4 regions of the Priestia sp. FSL H7-0729 genome follow, and region 1 is predicted to be linked to each of the others. Evidence: riboswitches for the same ligand, from Rfam matches in the RefSeq annotation. Region 1 holds a riboswitch; each other region holds the start of a gene.
What was found. Region 1 has a riboswitch for thiamine pyrophosphate ahead of MHH93_RS11065 (ABC transporter ATP-binding protein). Riboswitches for the same ligand answer to the same signal wherever they lie in the genome.

Region 1 (4,694 bases):
CATACTTCCTATCATTAAATCGGGTTCACTCTCGAAGATTATCCAGTCTTTCTTTTGCCTCCATGCCGCCGTGTGTTAAACCGTTTCTCCAGCCAGGCAATCAGTACAAACAAAACGATCCCAAGCAGGGATAACAGCAAAATAGCAGCAAACATGGCATCCGTGTTCATGTTGCTGGACATGCGGCGGCTGAAGTATCCGAGACCTTTGCTGCCACCGAGCCATTCGCCAATCGTTGCCCCAACCACGCAATACACTACAGACATCTTTAGACCCGAGAAAAAAGAGGGAAGTGCCAGCGGAACCTGGAGTTTGCGGAAAATATCCCACTTGCTGGCGCCCATGGTGAGCAGCAGTTCACGCTGTTCCGGATCGCCTTGGCGGAGTCCATCGTATGTACTGACTACAATGGGGAAGAACGCAATCAGGAACACCACGGCGACCTTGCTCCACAATGTGTAGCCAAACCACAGGATGAATACGGGGGACAGGGCAATCAACGGGATGGTCTGACTGATCACGATAAAGGGATACAACGCCTTTTCAATCGATCGGTTCATATGCATGCCTGTTGCTAGGGTAATTCCGGTCACTATGGATATTCCAAAACCAACAGCAACCTCCATAAAGGTCGCAGGCAGATGTATGGTCAGCAGCAGACGACGATGCTCAACCAGTGAGCCTGCGATGGCCGTTGGCGCGGGAATGATGAAGGAAGGCACCCATCCCATACGCACAATCGCTTCCCAGATCGCCAGTAATAAGAGCATGAGCACAATAAACAGACCATATTGGGAAAGCCACTTCAAACACCACGTCCAGACGCTAGCCTTACCTTTATCCCTTTGCATGAAATTGATCCTCCAGTTGTCGTCTCATCTGCACGAGAGCTGGTTCGTAGATCATGTCCGAATGTCTTGGACGTGGCAAAGGAACAGTCATCTCCCGTAACTGCGGACCATGCCCTCCTGGAGTTAACAGGATAATCCGATCACTGAGCAGCAGGGCTTCTTCGATGTCATGTGTAATGAACAGAAACGTTTGGCCAAAGCCCTCCCACAGCTCCAACAACCAGCGATGCATTTCTCGTTTGGTTAAGGCGTCGAGTGCACCGAAGGGTTCATCCAGCAACATGAGCTGACCGCCTGTGAACATGGTACGAAGCAGTGCCACCCGCTGCCGCATGCCGCCGGACAATTCATCTGGATAGGCCTGTTCATAACCCGACAGGCCGAACCTTGCCAATCCTGCCATGATATTGGCCCGTAGCTTGTCTTTGTCCTGTCGGCCGGGTGCCAACTCCGCAGGCAGCATGCAGTTCTCCAATACGGTCCGCCAGGACAATAGCAGATCTTTCTGCGGCATATAGGCGACTCGTCCGAGCCGTTCTCCTCGCGGCACATCAGCTATATCAATGGTGCCAACGGTTGGCTCAAGCAAGCCTGCGAGCAGCTTGAAGAGCGTGCTTTTTCCTGATCCGCTGGAGCCGATGAGCGAGACAAATTCTCCTGGTTGTATCTGAAACGACACATTGGCGAGCACGGGTAAATCTTTTTTTCGGGAAAAGCGAAGCTAACGTTCTTCATCGTTACATGGTTGGTCATCTGATCCTCACTCCTTGATGTCAGACTGCTGGAATTACAACGGCATCTTGTGCTCTGCAAAAGAGCATAAAAAGACCCACCCATTTCCGGAGAAATGAGTGGGTCTGTAAGTTAAATTCGCAATTTATCTTCACATACATGAAAAATTCCACTTACCAAAAGGCCGCTCCACTTCCCTCCGCTGGTATGATCCAGATCAGGTTCAAAGGGTCCGAATCATTCGATTCGTCTCAGCCGTAAGGCTCCCCTAGTGCATTGTTCAAGATATGCAGTTGTGTGTTCAGCATATATCACATTCAAGTGGAATGTAAAGGGGCGCTCGGAAAGAATGTGAGTACTGATCTGAAAATGGTTCCGGTCAGATTATTTGGATTGTACAGCCAGATCATTCGGGTAGAAGCAATAATCCGTTGCCGGAATTGCTCCAGGTCCCTCTATTCCTCTTACTGGGGCAGGTTTATTTAATCAGGTAGATACGGTACAATATCTATTAAATTTCTATATACTGCTTTCGGGATGTATTCAATGGAAGGTGGAGTGTATATGAAAACGATTGGCCTTATTGGTGGTATGAGCTGGGAGTCATCGTTAGAATATTATCGAATTATTAATGAAGAAGTGAAAAATAAATTGGGAGGATTGCATTCAGCCAAGTGCATTTTATATAGCGTGGATTTTGAAGAAGTCGAGCGTTATCAAGCTGAAGGTGATTGGGAAAGTGCTGGTGAATTATTGGGGAATGCTGCTCAGTCTTTGGAAAAGGCAGGAGCAGAAATGATTGTAATTTGTACAAATACGATGCATAAAGTGATTAAACATATTGAAGAAAAAGTGACATTACCCATCGTACATATTGCTGATTCAACAGCAAATCAAATTCATAAGTCCCAAATAAGTACGGTTGGTTTACTCGGCACAAAATATACGATGGAACAAGACTTTTATAAAAAACGAATTGAATTTAATGGTATTAAGGTTCTGATACCGAATGAAGAGGATAGAAAAGTTGTCAATAAAATAATATATGAGGAATTATGTTTAGGGAAAATTGTGCCCTTATCAAGGGAGTATTATAAAAAGGTGATCCAAAGGCTGGTTGATGATGGAGCTGAGGGAATCATATTAGGTTGCACCGAAATTGGATTATTAGTAAAACTAGAGGATTCAGAAGTTCCGTTATTTGATACAACACGTATTCATGCGATTGAATCTGTTCATTTGGCACTGACCAAATCATTTTGACTCAACTCGATAAACCTGTTCTCTGATTTACCTTGGCTCATGAACTCGATATAATAGGGATGGCCCGTATAGGCCGGATCACAAAATGCAGGTGGGATTGTTCTCCCTCCTAGGCAGAATGGGGACCCGAGTTGAAAACGTTCAAAAAAGTATATATTGAGATCACAAGTATCTGTAATCTGGCGTGTAGCTTCTGTCCACAGACGCAGCGTGCCAAAGGATTCATTGACCCTGAAGTCTTCAACAATATACTGGAACAAGTTAAACCACACACCAATCATATTTATCTACATGTCAAAGGTGAACCCTTGTTGCATCCCAAAATAGATCTGTTGCTCGATTCCGCACATGAGAAGGGACTCAAGGTGAACATTACAACGAACGGTACACTATTGCCCAAGACTCAGCATAAATTGCTCGGCAAACCGGCGCTGCGGCAGATGAATTTCTCCCTGCACAGCTTCGATGGGCATGAAGGTTCAACCGACCGTGACGGATATCTGAGCAACATTCTGTCTTTTGTACACGAGGCAGTGAAACACAATGTCATCATCTCATTCCGACTGTGGAATCTGACGCAGGATAACTTCACGAATGCTCAGATGAATCGAAATCGGGAGACCCTTGAAGTATTGGAACGTGAATTCAATCTGGATTTCCGAATTGAGGAAAAAGTAGTTCCGGGCAGCGGGGTCAAAATTGCCCCGAATGTATACCTGAATCAGGACCATGAGTTCCAGTGGCCGAGTCTGGATGCACCTGAAGATGACGGCAAAGGCTTCTGCCATGCATTGCGTGGTCAGGCAGCTGTGCTTGTAGATGGAACGGTGGTTCCATGCTGTCTTGATGGTGAGGGTGTCATTAACCTTGGTAATGTGCACGAGAAGTCATTCTCGGAGATTATTGAGGGTGAACGAGCGAACAATCTGGTATATGGCTTCTCCAAGCGCGAAGCTGTGGAAGAGTTGTGTCGAAAGTGCGGTTACCGTCAGAGATTCGGAGCCTGATATCTTATATCAGCAAGCCGGAAGCCATTCAAGATCACACATTTGGAGACAAATGTAGTGATCTTTCTTATTTACTGGGGATTAAAGTCAGAGGTATATACGTTACAAATGAGCATACCAGAGGTTGATATCAGCATATTGTTCCAAGGGTCTGACTTGCAGAAAATGCCGATATGACAGTCATTATGCGATGTCAGGATATATCTGATCTAATGATTATTCTAGTTACCTTCCTTATTTGGTAGGATTAGGTTGTGGGTCGGACAGAGGTGCACCTCTGACGATCTTCTAGGACAAGCTCAGGCTTGTACACTATCAAATAACGAGAGAATAAGGGAGGAATAAAGTTATGAAAAAAATGTTGACGCTGTTGCTGTCCGCTGGTTTGGTTGCTTCTATATTTGGTGCCGTTCCGGCTGCGGCTGCACCTACCGTTGTAAATTCAACCATTGTGGTTCCAAAGGGCACGACCTATGACGGCCAAGGTAAAACATTTGTAGCCAATCCCTCCACACTGGGTGACGGGTCTCAAGCAGAGAATCAGAAACCGGTATTTCGTCTGGAGGCAGGGGCCACGCTCAAAAACGTAAACATTGGATCACCAGCTGCTGATGGTGTTCATTGTTATGGCAACTGTAATATATCGAATGTGGTCTGGCAGGACGTGGGCGAGGATGCACTGACATTGAAGTCTGCCGGAACGGTTAACATTACCGGTGGGGCAGCGTATAAGGCTTATGATAAAGTGTTCCAGATGAATGCAGCTGGAACAATTAACATCAAAAATTTCCGTGCAGATGATATTGGCAAACTGGTTCGCCAAAATGGTGGAACTTCCTTC
Region 2 (4,694 bases), on a different contig from region 1:
GTAAGGAAAATGCAATTTTTCTCGCTACTGGGCCAACAATGAAGGACTCCACCAGAAAAGCGATGACAAAACACAATATGAATTGAAACAGGATCTCAAGCGGGGACAACTTGCCAAGTATCCCAGTGTGCCACAAATTGAAAGTCATCATCACCAGGACCATTCCTGTACACATCATTAAGCCGAAAATAATTTGTTCCTTCTTGCTCGTAGGCAATTCTCTCATCCTCTCTGTTTACCTTCGTAATTATAGAGATGATGAACCCCACCACATAAGTGAACATTCCGTGAACAAATATGATTTTTCCAAATTAAAATTTGTGGAAGTAACAATATCTATTATCTAGTTCTTCTCCGATACAGATCCATTTATATTGGCGCAAGAAATATAAGCAAGCTTTGATGAGCTGGAGCAAAAATTCAACTCAAAAAATTGTGGGTTTTTTCTATAACATAAATTTCCAGAGAAAAGACAGTTTGGATAACGCTGTGATTGCTATTTGTTTGAAAACAGCGCCTTTCTGATTCGTAGATTCTGCTGGATGTTCACCTTTAACCGCAAGTGTACTAAGTGCACGTTTGATATCCATAGCCTCTGTTAGTTGGTTGGCGAATGCAGAACCGGAAATGACCACAGCGGATTCGGTATTGAGGAAGGCAGATCTGGGATCAAGATTATACGAACCAACCATGCTGAGGTAATCATCCATGACAAATGATTTGCCGTGTATGGAATAAGGGCCTTCGTATTCATATATAGCCAGACTGGTATCAAGCAACCGTTTTTTAGTGCTTAAGTATCCCGCGAAAGCCAAAGGGTTAGGGGTCTGTTGGATTGAATTCGTCAGCATGACCCATTCTGCTTTTGGATTCATCGACAGATGTACGGCTTTCTCCATTTTCTTGGTAGGAATGGCATATGGCGTCTGAAGGTACACTTTCGACTTTGCTTGATTGGCGAAATGAACAAATGTCCTCCACATGATGGGGTCTTTATACAGCCTTTTAATTGGATTGTGAATGAAAGCAACGTGGTCGGAATGAAGCGCTCCTCGAGCCCATTCCTTCGGTAACTCTTTAACAAAAGGATCACTCTGAGCCTGGGCTTTTATATATAAATCAGCCAACTGAGCCAGCTCTTTTAACCCTTTTGCATGATGCTGACGTTTTGCATGTTTTTCTGGTTTGGTGAATGGATGGTTCCATAACTGATCTAGATATTGTTTCATTTCAACAACCGTGCTGTTCGTATTATCGTTTGGATTGTAAACAAGGACATCCCGATCAAAAACATAGTCTTTTGGGGGGTGCAATGCCATATATTTATCACCAATATTTTGGCCGCCAATGATGCCATATGTGTTGTCGACAAGAAGGATCTTGTCATGCAGACGGTTATGCCATGTCCATGGCATAAATAGGTGGAGCGGTTCATAATATCTTAATTCCACATTGGGGTGAGCTGCAATGGCATCTGGAATATCACGCAATTCTCCGCGCATGCTATGAAAAATCCCGTCTAAAATGATTCGAACTTGAACACCCCGATCAGCCGCATCGAATAAAGCAGCAAAAAAAAGCTGAGATGTTTTTCCCTTTTGAATGGAGTAATAGGCCAGGTCGATGCTTGTTTTCGCCTCTCGAATGGTCTGGATTCTCACCTGTCCCGATTGAAAGCCGTCCTCCAGGAGCATTACGCGATCTGTTGTACTTCCTTCTGTTAACGATTTTTGCATATCCGTATTTTCGATAGCAGATGGAGACGGAACCAAAAATAAAAGGTAGGCTGTGAAAAAAACGTAGGCACTATAACACAGAATCATTGCGATTATGGTTTTAAGGATCATTCAGTACTCCCCCATTTTTATGTAAAAGTAATTATTGATATAGCAGTACTATCTCCTTTTGTCTCTAAATTATGTTGTTTAAATGAATCAAGCTGCTCGGCTCAAGGCCAAACGATCAAAAACTAATCACCGAAGCGGCTGAGAAGCAAGTAGACGATGACCCTAAATCCGTTCCCATCCAGTTCCTGACTGGACACGACTGGGCCTCTGGCCTATAATTACACCTAGTAATGCCCGTAACTTCATAGTTTCCCAGGGGAGTCGGAATTGGCCGGCTGAGAGTGTATCCCACCAAGATACTAACCCTTAGACCTGATCTGGATCATGCCAGCGTAGGAATCGGAGTATATCGAAATGGCACAGCCCTATGGCTGAACGCCACCTCTCTAACGCCTGCACGCGTCCCGGATTACGGGGCGCTTTTTTAATGTTCTTTTATATAGCCAGAGAGCTAAAAAAAGTGACGTTATCCGGATCATAGCTGGTATAAATCTGTCGATTTATGCAAGAAGCTTGGATATGAAGCCAAGGAGTACCCGTGCCACTGGCCGGACATACCGAAGGAGAGAATCACAGATGAAATGGCGTAAAACAATGGGACTGTTGCTCTTATGTGTACTACTGGTGACTGTGGCCGCATGTGGCGGTAAAGAAGCTGCCCCGGCTGAACAGAACGGCAACACAAATACGGAGAGCAGCAACGAAGGTGACAACGCAGCCCTCAAGGATATTAAAGTCGTACTCGACTGGACACCAAATACGAATCATACCGGCTTATATGCAGCTGTAGATCAAGGTTTTTATAAGGCCGAAGGCTTGAATGTGGAGATTGTCCAGCCAGGTGCCGGCGGCGCAGATACAATGGTTGCATCGAATGAAGTGCCATTTGGCGTAAGTTATCAGGAAAGTGTAACGCAAGCCCGTACACAAGGGGTTCCACTCGTCTCCATCGCAGCGGTTATTCAGCATAATACATCCGGGTTTGCTGCTCCGGCAGATCGGAATATTAAATCACCGAAAGATTTTGAAGGTAAAACCTATGGCGGCTGGGGCTCCCCTGTGGAAGAAGCCGTGATGCAATCCATTATGGAAGGCGAAGGCGCCGATGTATCCAAAGTGAAAAACATTAACATGGGTGACGCTGACTTTTTCACCGCTGTGAAACGGGACATTGATTTTGCATGGATCTTCTACGCCTGGACGGGTATTGAAGCCGAACTGCGCGGGGAACCGATCGACATGTTGTATGTGAAGGATTATTCAGATGCATTGGATTACTACACGCCTGTCCTCGTGACGAACGAGCAGACGATTGAGAACGACCCTGAACTGGTGAAAGCATTCCTGAAAGCCACTTCCGAAGGGTATCAATACGCAATTGATCATCCAGAAGAAGCAGCGAACATTCTGATCAAGGCTGTACCGGATCTGGACAAGGAATTGGTACTGGCAAGCCAGAAATGGCTGAGTCCAAAATACACGGATGATGCCCCGCGCTGGGGAGAACAGAAACAGGAAGTATGGCAGAACTACACCGACTGGATGTTTAGCAAAAAACTGCTGGATGAACAGGTCGACGTGAGCAAAGCATATACAAACGATTTTTTACCCCAATAAAATTTCTCATATAAAACGAACTTAATATTTACACGAGGACGGAGAGGACAGAAATAACGTGAAAAAGCGAAGCGGTCGCCTTTATCACCGGATTTTCCCTTAGAGAAAGGGAATCAAAAAATCTGGGGATAACAGCGATTGGAAGGTTATTCTGTCATCGAAGTGGCAAGTGTAACAGTCATTGGTTCATTTTATATATCACGAAAGGAGCCGTGATCTCTCATGGCAAGCACACTGCTTAGCATTCAGGTTATTCCGAAAACGCCAAATGGCGAGAACTCTTATCCTTACGTAGATCGCGCCATTGAAGTTATTCAGCAATCCGGTCTAAAATATCAGGTGAACGCGCTCGACACCACGATGGAGGGGGAATTGGAGGAACTGCTGGAGGTTGTCCGCAAGATGCACGAGGTACTTGTGGAGGCTGGCAGCCCAAGCATCATCTCCCAGATCAAAATCGCCCATAGCCCTACTGGCTTCAGCATGGATACCCTGACGGAGAAGTATCGCTAATGCCTGCCTATTTCAAAAGTGTATGGCCGCCCATTGTGGCGGTTATTCTCTTTATAGCCCTATGGCAAGGAGCTGTCTCCCTGTTCCATATCGAGAAATGGATGCTGCCTGCACCGTCCGACATCGCCCGCGAAGCGGCAACCCAGGCCGAACGGCTTGGCATGCACGCTTCCGCAACCATTCAGTTAACCCTGATCGGATTCGCAGCCGGCACAGCGGTTGGATTACTGATCGCAATGGTGCTGCATCTGGTCCCTTTTCTCAAGTCGGCCCTGTATCCATTACTTATTCTTAGTCAAAATATTCCGACCATCGCGCTCGCGCCGCTCCTGTTAATCTGGTTCGGATTCGGGCTGTTGCCCAAGCTGATTACCATCATACTGGTCTGCTTCTTCCCCGTTGCGGTAGCTGCGATGGACGGCTTGACCCGTACCGATGCGGCGATGATGAACTACATGCGCATGGCTGGTGCGAAACGTCATCATATCTTCTGGAAACTGGAGCTTCCTCATGCTCTGCCATCCGTGTTCTCCGGTGTCAAAATCGCCGCTACCTATAGCGTGATGGGTGCCATCATTGCCGAATGGATTGGTGCAGACAAGGGCATTGGCTATTATATGATGTTGCAAAAGTCAGCTTATCGCACAGATCGGCTATTTGTCGCAATCATGATTATTGTCGCGCTCAGCTTGCTGCTCTTCCTGCTCATCGCGCTGC
Region 3 (4,694 bases), on a different contig from region 1:
ACGGCGTATTTGGAGAAGAATTTGGGCATAGCACTACAATGAACTCACCTACTGAATATCACAAATAAACGAGGTGAACTAGTATGCGTTTCCTCTATATTGTTTTACTGTTTATAGCAGGTTTTTCCTGTTCCGCATTTCTATACGGAGGAGCACCAAAACTCAGTGACGCTCTTTTATTTGTTATCGCAGGAATTCTGTATAAGATATGGACCACTGACAGTCACAAAGCTAATTCTGAACAACACGGAGAGCGCTCATAGAGTTTAAAATCATATCATTGAATCAAAAAAAGCCGTTCTTCTCTGCAATGACAGAGAAGAACGGCTTTATCTCTATTTCAGACTGCCCAGTTTAAGCTGTACCGGCGCCTAGGAGCGTGTCCGATATTCCTCGGCCTTTTCCTGCATACCCGCTGCTACAGCCTCATTCTCGGACAATCCTTTATCCGCCGCAAAGGCACGGATGTCCTGCGTAATACGCATGCTGCAGAACTTTGGTCCGCACATGGAGCAGAAATGAGCTTCTTTGGCTCCTTCTGCTGGCAGCGTCTCATCATGGTAGGATAAAGCCCGTTCCGGGTCCAGTGACAGGTTGAACTGGTCTCTCCAGCGGAACTCGAAGCGCGCCTTGGACAACGCATCATCCCGGCGCTGGGCACGTGGATGGCCCTTCGCCAGATCGGCGGCATGAGCAGCGATCTTGTAGGCAATAACCCCTTCGCGTACATCATCCTTGTTAGGCAGGCCCAAATGTTCTTTTGGCGTAACATAACAGAGCATGGACGTGCCGAACCAGCCAATCATGGCCGCCCCAATGGCGGACGTGATGTGATCGTATCCTGGCGCAATGTCGGTCGTTAGCGGCCCAAGTGTGTAGAACGGTGCTTCTTTACATATCTCCATCTGCAAGTCTACATTCTCCTTGATCTTATGCATCGGCACATGCCCCGGCCCTTCGATCATCACCTGCACATCATGCTTCCACGCGATCTGCGTCAGTTCCCCAAGCGTAGCCAGTTCCGCCATCTGTGCTTCGTCATTGGCATCGTAGATACTGCCAGGACGAAGTCCATCTCCCAGTGAGAACGCCACATCATACCTTTTCATAATCTCGCAGATTTCTTCAAAATGAGTGTACAAAAAATTCTCCTGATGATGCGCAAGGCACCATGCTGCCATAATGGACCCGCCCCGAGACACGATGCCTGTCATCCGCTTGGCCGTCATCGGGATATAACGCAGCAGCACGCCTGCATGAATTGTAAAGTAGTCCACGCCCTGCTCTGCCTGCTCAATGAGTGTGTCACGGTACAACTCCCAGGTCAGCGCTTCCGCTTCGCCATTCACCTTCTCCAGCGCCTGATAGAGCGGCACCGTGCCAATCGGCACAGGTGAATTGCGGATAATCCACTCCCGGGTGGTATGAATGTTTTTGCCTGTGGACAGATCCATCACCGTATCCGATCCCCAGCGTACCGCCCAAGTCATCTTCTCGACCTCCTCCTCGATGGAGGAAGATACAGCGGAATTACCGATATTGGCATTGATCTTCACGTGAAAATGACGACCGATCAACATCGGCTCACTCTCCGGGTGATTGATGTTGGATGGCAGAATGGCCCGTCCACTCGCCAGCTCCTGACGTACAAATTCCGGCTCCACGCCCTCACGAATTGCGGCGAATTCCATCTCTGCCGTAATGACTCCCTGTCTCGCGTAATGCATCTGGGTCACACAACGTCCCGTCTGTGCCCGCAGCGGTTTGCCGCGCAATCCGGGGTACTCTTCGGCGCCGGCTCTCTTCCCTCCAGGCTTCAGTCCGTTATCCTCCGGTTTAACTGTACGGCCCTGATAAGCTTCGACATCGCCACGCTCTGTGATCCAACGGGTGCGCAGAGCTGGCAGACCTGCACGGATATCCGCATGGAATCCGGGATCGGTCATGGGGCCGCTCGTATCGTAGACACGCAGCGGTTCGTTATGCTCCACCCCTTGGGGAGTATTCGTGTCATGAAGGGCTATCTCACGCTCCGGAACAGCAATGTCCGGCCGTGAGCCCTGAATGTAGACTTTGCGGCTGCCCGGAAAGGGCTGAACCCGTCCGGCCGTTCCTGTTTCTTTTTCAACCTGCTGATCATTATGTCCCTGTTCCGTCGCTTGTTGTCCCGTTTGATGTCCTGTACTCATGTTCGCTTGTCTCCTCCTCAGTGTTTGTCGCTTGTTTGGTTGGTTTCATCATTAGCTCGCTTACGTACCTGTCCCAAATCATGCGCAATGCAGAGAAGAAAAAGCGATCCTACAGCAGACCAGCAGAGACATTTCATGTACAGTTCACAACAGACCCGAAATTAGCACATATCATGGATCTAAGCCAAGAAATCTCTTTTCCAAGCCCACTTTCGCAGGTTATTGAAAAAGCAGTCCATGGAGTGTGTGTTATATCGCCCGTTCACTGTAATAAAAAAAGCCGGTCCCCGAAGGAACCGACTTTTATGTCCATCACCAATAATGCTCCTGGTTGCAGCTCCTTATCGGGGACCTTCAAGAGTCACACATATGGTGGTTGTGGTCATATCGCCGATTACTTCCCTACGCTGGTATGATCCAGATCAGGTGCAAAGGGTCCAGAATCTCATGCGATTCCGTCTCAGTCCGGACAATTCGGACTCCCCCAGTAACGTTAACAAGTTGCGGCTTACATCAGCCGCCGTTCATATTCAATGAAGCTGGCCCCGCTGGGCCGTCCATTACAGAGTAGCGCAACCAAAACATAAAAACAACCTTTATATTCCAGATCACTAACTTCATTGGTGACAGACCTTACCTCAACATCAAGATAACATGAGCCCCATCTGTGTAGCAGCTTCCTTTAGCACAGGTGCGTATTCGTGCAAAGTCTCCTGCGAAAGTCGGCTGACAGGCCCTGAGACCGAGAGAGCAGCTGCAATATTGCCTCGACGGTCCATAATCGGTACAGATACCGCGGCAGCTCCCGGCTCACGTTCCTCATAACTCGTCGCATATCCGTTATCCCGTATATCTCCCATTTGCGCCAAATACACCGCGGGATCAATAAACACAGGCCATTCCGGCCCGTTCATCAGTTCCTCACGATCCTCGTCCGTGGCAAACGCCATCAAGACTTTGCTGGAAGCGCCCACGGACAACGGGAGTCTAACACCGACAGGAGCGACTCGGCGTATCGCCTGATCACTTTGCACAGCCTGAATCCGAATCCGTTCACTGCCATCCCGCAGGTACAGACTCACGGTCTCCCCCAATCGATCTCTCAGTCGCTCCATCGCAGGCAGCAGCAGAATCGCCGGATCATCACTGCGGGACATATGAGCTGACAGCTCCCAGATTCGGATGCCAAGTCGGTACTTCTCTGTTGCTGCATCGCGGATCACGAACCCTCGATCCTCCAGCGTAGCCATCAAACGGTGTACTGTACTTTTGTGCAATCCGATCTGGCTGGCAATTTCGGTAAGTCCCAGATCACTGCGTGTGGTAAAACATAATAATATATCCAGCGCCCGTTCAACAGCCCGGACGGTTAACTTGCGATCTTCCATGGCATAATGCCCTCCTCATGTTTCATCACATGAAACTTGGTTACATAAATTATATGAGAAACGGTCTCATCTGTAAACCAAAAAGAGCCAAAATTGAAATAAGCGTAAGCATAAATTGTTCCTTTTTATAAGACTTAATCCCCTGTAATTTACACACTAAGGTAATGTTACCCATATATCTTAAGAACTATATAACAATTGCGTAACAAATGCCCTCAATCAATTGACTTTGACTATATTGGAACATACGATAAAGATATATTATCTTAAGATATCGCTCTGAAGCAGGCTCTGAAATAAACGCAATTCTCTTTTCATGTCGTTGTTATCTTCAACTGAACTTCAAAGGAGGGGCATTCATGTATCCAACATCCCAGAGCGAAGCCCCGCTGCATACAAAAGTGTCCGATCTGCCCTCTTCGTTATCACCGAGGCTAATTCGGTTCAAACATATTATCGTAGCGTTGCTGCTCTCCGTTGTATTTTTTCTACTGTTTTGTTTTATTGCACTGCACGGTTATATCGCATGGGTATTATCCAATCCAACGGTAGCGCCTGTCTTCTCCAATCCAATGCAGGCCAAAAATATGAAATACGAAGACATTACGTTCCCGGCAGCAGATGGCAGTCGGACGATGCAGGGATGGTATATACCTGCTGACAATGCCGCAAGCAAAACAATTATTTTCAGTCACGGCTATGGTGCCAATCGTGAAGAAACATGGGTACCCATGTATGACCTGGCACACTATGCCCATCAACTTGGGTTCAACGTGGTCATGTTCGATTATGGCTTCGCCTCACAGGTGAACAAAGCTGTAGCCACAGGTGGCAAAGCGGAGTCTCAGCAATTACTGGGTGCCATCCAGTTCGCCAAGCAGCGCGGTGCGCAGGAACTGGTTGTCTGGGGTTTCTCCATGGGTGCCGGTACCGCGCTTCAAACCGGACTGATTACACAGGAAGTGGATGCGATGATTCTGGACAGTACGTTCCTGCTTGAGCCGGATACGCTGTACCACAACATTCATAACCAGATCGATCTCCCGCGTCAGCCTACACTGGAGATTATGAAGCTGTTGTTCCCTGTTCTGAATGGTACCGGATTGCAACAGATTCC
Region 4 (4,694 bases), on a different contig from region 1:
TTTACTTCAAAATGCCGACGTATTTGAGCAAGTTAGACGAAGCCGAATTGTAACTAGTGTGCAGGATGATCTGGCTGATGTGATTAACCGTCATAATGAGTTTGCCAGAAAGAACGGTATTTCCTATACATTTACGATGCCCTTGATTGCACAAGAAGATTGGTATAACTCCATTAACGATACAGGGATTATGGCTTTTATCCAGGGGATCGGTGTGGGTGACCAGAAGATCAACAATTATGCGATTGGTGGAGGCAGACTTGTAAAGAAAACAGCCATCGTAGGTGGAGTAGATCCATTAACGGGTATTAAGTACTACTATCCCTCCACATGTGGTAATGGTTACCGTGCCGAAGAAGTGTTCACAGACGCAAGACAAGCAGCTGCACAAGGCTATTTCGAATATAACTGCTCTAATCGTTAGGGTAGCCTGTATGACAAAATCTTGGAAGAGGTTCATGAACTGTTTACATTACTTTCAGAAAAGACGGGACCTGTGCTAGAATAGGGTTTCGGAACCATAATAAAAGTAATGTCTAATAGATAGGAGCAACCTCATCTTATGAGTTTATTGTCAGTAGAGAACGTGAGTCACAATTTTGGAGATCGCACGTTATTTAAAAATGTATCGTTTCGTTTGCTCGCCGGAGAGCGCGTAGGACTTGTGGGTGCCAATGGTGTAGGTAAATCTACATTAATGAACATCCTTACCGGTAAATTGCTTAAAGACAGTGGAAAAGTGGAATGGACACCTAAGGTCCGTTATGGATATCTGGATCAGCACACGAAGCTTACACCAGGCAAGACGATTCGTGATGTGCTTAAGGATGCTTTCCTTCCGTTGCTTGAATTGGAAAAAGAAATGATGAATATTACAGACCAGATGGCAGATGCAGATCCAGATAAGCTGGAGCAGTTGCTGGAAGTGATGGGCGATATTCAGGAACAACTGGAACAGGGTGACTTTTATCTGATTGATGTAAAAGTGGAAGAGATGGCCAATGGACTTGGTTTGTCCGCAATTGGTCTGGATCGAGATGTCGCAGCTCTAAGTGGTGGACAACGTACCAAGGTGCTTCTTGCCAAGCTTCTGCTTGAGAAACCTACAGCTCTTTTGCTAGATGAGCCGACCAACTATCTGGATGTAGAGCACATTGAATGGCTGTCACGTTACCTGAAGGATTACCCGCATGCGTTTCTCTTAATCTCCCATGACACGGAATTCATGAATGAAGTCGTAAATGTCATTTATCATCTGGAATTTGCCAAATTAACGAGATATGCAGCGAACTATAACAAGTTCCTGGAGATGGCTGATATGAATAAAGCCCAGCATATTGATGCATACGAGAAGCAGCAAGAGTACATCAAGAAGCAGGAAGATTTCATTCAGCGTAATAAGGCACGTGCTTCAACTTCAGGTCGAGCGAAGAGCCGGGAGAAACAGCTGGACAGAATTGAACGTATTGATCGTCCAGATGAAGCAGCCAAACCAACGTTCAAATTCAAGGATGCCCGTGCGAGCAGCAAAACGGTCTTTGAGGGCATTGATTTTGAAATTGGATATACGTATCCTTTGCTGCCTAAGATGACAATGACAATTGAACGTGGTGAGAAAATTGCCATCGTAGGCTGTAATGGTGTGGGTAAATCTACACTGCTGAAAACCATTCTGGGCAAAATATCTCCACTCAGTGGAAAGACCTTTTTGGGAGATTATCTCGAAACGGCCTATTTTGAACAGGAAGTTCGTGCTGGCAACATCACGCCCATTGAGGATGTGTGGAATGAGTTTTCACATTTGACCCAGAATGAGGTCCGGGGTCATCTCGCTCGCTGTGGGTTGAAAAATGAGCACATTACCCGTCCGCTTAACATGCTTAGTGGTGGAGAGCAAGCCAAGGTTCGTTTATGCAAACTCTTGATGCGTGAAAGCAACTGGATTTTATTCGATGAGCCGACAAACCATCTCGATGTCACAGCCAAAGCGGAGTTGCAGCGTGCTTTGCAAGAATTCAAGGGAACGGTGTTACTTGTATCTCATGAACCTGATTTCTACGAGGGTTGGGTTACCAAAACATGGAATGTCGAAGAATGGTCCGAGAAAAACTAGAAGATTCAAGACCATGTTTAACAGAAATGACGGTGACAAAAAAATCCGTCTATGGTAACATAGGCTACAACTTCATATGAACACTAGGGGGGCCGCACGATGCGGCTGAGATGGAAGAATGCGATTCCGGACCCTTTGCACCTGATCTGGATCATACCAGCGTAGGGAAGTGGCGAGCGCGTTTCAGTGAATGACGTGAGCAAACGGTAACTCGAGAGGCTTTCAACCGTCTGCTTAGCGAATTGAAACATGCAGTTCCGTTTATAACGGTATGGCTATAAGTTCTATAGCTTTATTGGCACGAATTGAACTGTATGTATTAGTCAGTCATCTGATCCTATGATTACTACGCAGCCACTCCCCTACGGGAGTGGCTTTTTTGTGTTTTTATAGAATTTACACATGGAAGGAGAGGGATGGTACGGCATTTTCTCATGAACATGTTCACGAATCATTTGAATTGCATGTTGTATCTACGGGTGCAGGGGATCAAGCATCTTTTGTAAAAGCTGCAAAGGACGTATGGCCATGGGTGGATTATATTCACATACGAGAGAAACAACTCACATGGCAAAACAAGATTGCTTGGGCTGAAAATCTGCGTAGCGCTGGCATTCCCTCTTGTCGCATCGTTATCAATGGCTCAGAACTGCCTTCACAGAATGACATCTATGGCGGTGTACATTGGGCGCAAGAGGCTTTGCTCAAGTACAACTCCAATAATGATGTTAAAAGCAATGTGCGGCGAATTCGTCTGGGTGTATCTGTTCATTCCATCGAGGAGGCAAAAATTGCTGAAGAACGGGGAGCCGATTACCTTTTCTTCGGGCATATCTACTCAACCAACAGTAAACCTGATCTTGAACCAAGAGGGTTATATGCTCTTGATGAAGTATGCAGAAGTGTCTCCATTCCTGTCATCGCGATCGGAGGTATAAGGCCGGGTAACATTCATGCGATTCGCTCCGCAGGCGCACAGGGGGGCGCTGTGATCTCAAATGTATGGTCGAGCGATTCACCGGATCGGGCCGCTGCATCACTAAGGCAGGCTATCGTTGCTACAGGAAGTCTGAGCCGCTGAAAGGAGATGAGAGGATGAAAGAGATTGTAACGGGTCAGAACAGGAATCATCTCAGTCATCAACTGAAACCTGAACCGGAATCAAGAAGCAAGAGTGTTGCTGATAAACTGGATAAAATTTGTGCAGAAACGATTATTATAGGCGGGGGCGTTGTTGGTTGTGCCATTGCATATGAACTTGCTTCCCGAGGACAGGATGTACTGTTGCTGGAGCGTTCGGCGATTGCAGGAGGCACTTCTTGCGCAGCGGCTGGAATGCTGGCGGCAGATAGTGAGGATTTTGTTCATCCTTTGATGGCTAAGCTTGCCAGGCAAAGCAGGCAGTTGCTTATTGAGCAACAAGTGCTAATGGCTACCCTCAGCGAGGTAGAAGTTGGACTGCAACGCCATGGATTCCTCACCCCTTTTCGATCATACAGCGAATTAAGCCACTATAAGAACAATCGAAATTCTGGTTTGTCTGCTGATGAGGTGTGGTGGGATCGTTCCACTGTACAACAAGAGGCATCTTGGCTTAACAGAGATACGTATGGAGCCTACTACAGACCTTACGAGAGTGAGATTCTTCCAATCCATCTAACGAAGGCATACGCCGAATCCGCTCAAGCATTGGGAGCACGGGTTATCGAGGACATACAGGATATACGTGTGCAAGCAAACGAACATGGCGTCCAGGGGGTTACCACATCGATCGGCGAGATGAAATGTAAACACGTCATTATAGCGGCTGGATTACAGAGTGAAGAATTGATGAGACATGTAAATTTGAGCTTGCCTGTGTGGTCGGTAAAAGGTGAAATAGCCGCCGTTCAGTTCTCAGTTGAACATGCAGGGTACAGACCTGACAGAACGGTGTATGCAGAGGATATCTATATTGTTCCCAAAGCCAATGGCGAAGTTTGGCTTGGGGCAACCAGTCTGCCAGGCAGAACCGATCTGAACGTTTCTGTACAGAGTGTTCTGAAGCTGCTAACTGCGGCTACCCACTGGGTACCTGGGATGAAAGAAGCACGATTCATGCGAGCGTGGGCGGGCGTAAGACCGGCAACTCCAGATGGGCTGCCTTATATTGGTGCATGCAAGAGTATACCCGGGTTGTTCGCCGCCTGTGGACATTACCGCAACGGTATCTTGCTTAGTGCGATAACAGGCAGGCTTATCGCGGAGTTAATCGCTGGTAAAAGCTCGGAAGAACTCGGGATTGAGGTGCTGAGCCCTGAGCGATTGAACAGAGAGGGAGTGGTGCAGTGAATATCATCGTTAATGGCCAACGGATGGAGATTGATGACAGATTGAATCGAGTGGATAAACTGCTCCAATCATTGGACCTTCAAGTTAAGACTGTAGTTGTAGAGCTGAATAAGCATATTTTAACCCGCGAGTATCATGAAACGACGGCATTAAGAGAAGGCGATCGAATCGAGATTGTACATTTTGTAGGAGGCGGTTGATGATGTTAAACATTGGTAAATATACGTTTGAGTCCAGATTGTTGCTCGGA

Region 2: linked by a shared signal. The riboswitch ahead of MHH93_RS20705 (ABC transporter substrate-binding protein) and the one ahead of MHH93_RS11065 (ABC transporter ATP-binding protein) in region 1 are both predicted to bind thiamine pyrophosphate.
Region 3: linked by a shared signal. The riboswitch ahead of thiC (phosphomethylpyrimidine synthase ThiC) and the one ahead of MHH93_RS11065 (ABC transporter ATP-binding protein) in region 1 are both predicted to bind thiamine pyrophosphate.
Region 4: linked by a shared signal. The riboswitch ahead of MHH93_RS00960 (thiamine phosphate synthase) and the one ahead of MHH93_RS11065 (ABC transporter ATP-binding protein) in region 1 are both predicted to bind thiamine pyrophosphate.

Annotation. Positions count from the first base shown of each region.
Region 1 covers NZ_JBBOTQ010000003.1:476,753-481,446, reverse strand. Annotated here, with positions in the region: gene MHH93_RS11070 (ABC transporter permease) at 39-851, opposite strand; gene MHH93_RS11065 (ABC transporter ATP-binding protein) at 838-1,542, opposite strand; TPP riboswitch at 1,761-1,863, opposite strand; gene MHH93_RS11060 (aspartate/glutamate racemase family protein) at 2,148-2,846, shown strand; gene MHH93_RS11055 (radical SAM/SPASM domain-containing protein) at 2,978-3,853, shown strand; gene MHH93_RS11050 (pectate lyase) at 4,203-4,694, shown strand, end outside.
Region 2 covers NZ_JBBOTQ010000010.1:76,325-81,018, forward strand. Annotated here, with positions in the region: gene MHH93_RS20695 (DUF2798 domain-containing protein) at 1-217, opposite strand, end outside; gene MHH93_RS20700 (phospholipase D-like domain-containing protein) at 447-1,847, opposite strand; TPP riboswitch at 2,092-2,204, shown strand; gene MHH93_RS20705 (ABC transporter substrate-binding protein) at 2,424-3,464, shown strand; gene MHH93_RS20710 (thiamine-binding protein) at 3,687-3,977, shown strand; gene MHH93_RS20715 (ABC transporter permease) at 3,977-4,694, shown strand, end outside.
Region 3 covers NZ_JBBOTQ010000016.1:51,515-56,208, reverse strand. Annotated here, with positions in the region: gene MHH93_RS24670 (aspartate/glutamate racemase family protein) at 1-42, shown strand, start outside; gene thiC (phosphomethylpyrimidine synthase ThiC) at 372-2,189, opposite strand; TPP riboswitch at 2,572-2,685, opposite strand; gene MHH93_RS24660 (IclR family transcriptional regulator) at 2,834-3,577, opposite strand; gene MHH93_RS24655 (alpha/beta hydrolase) at 3,937-4,694, shown strand, end outside.
Region 4 covers NZ_JBBOTQ010000001.1:213,108-217,801, forward strand. Annotated here, with positions in the region: gene MHH93_RS00950 (hypothetical protein) at 1-424, shown strand, start outside; gene MHH93_RS00955 (ABC-F family ATP-binding cassette domain-containing protein) at 563-2,113, shown strand; TPP riboswitch at 2,189-2,298, shown strand; gene MHH93_RS00960 (thiamine phosphate synthase) at 2,493-3,194, shown strand; gene thiO (glycine oxidase ThiO) at 3,209-4,444, shown strand; gene thiS (sulfur carrier protein ThiS) at 4,441-4,644, shown strand; gene MHH93_RS00975 (thiazole synthase) at 4,647-4,694, shown strand, end outside.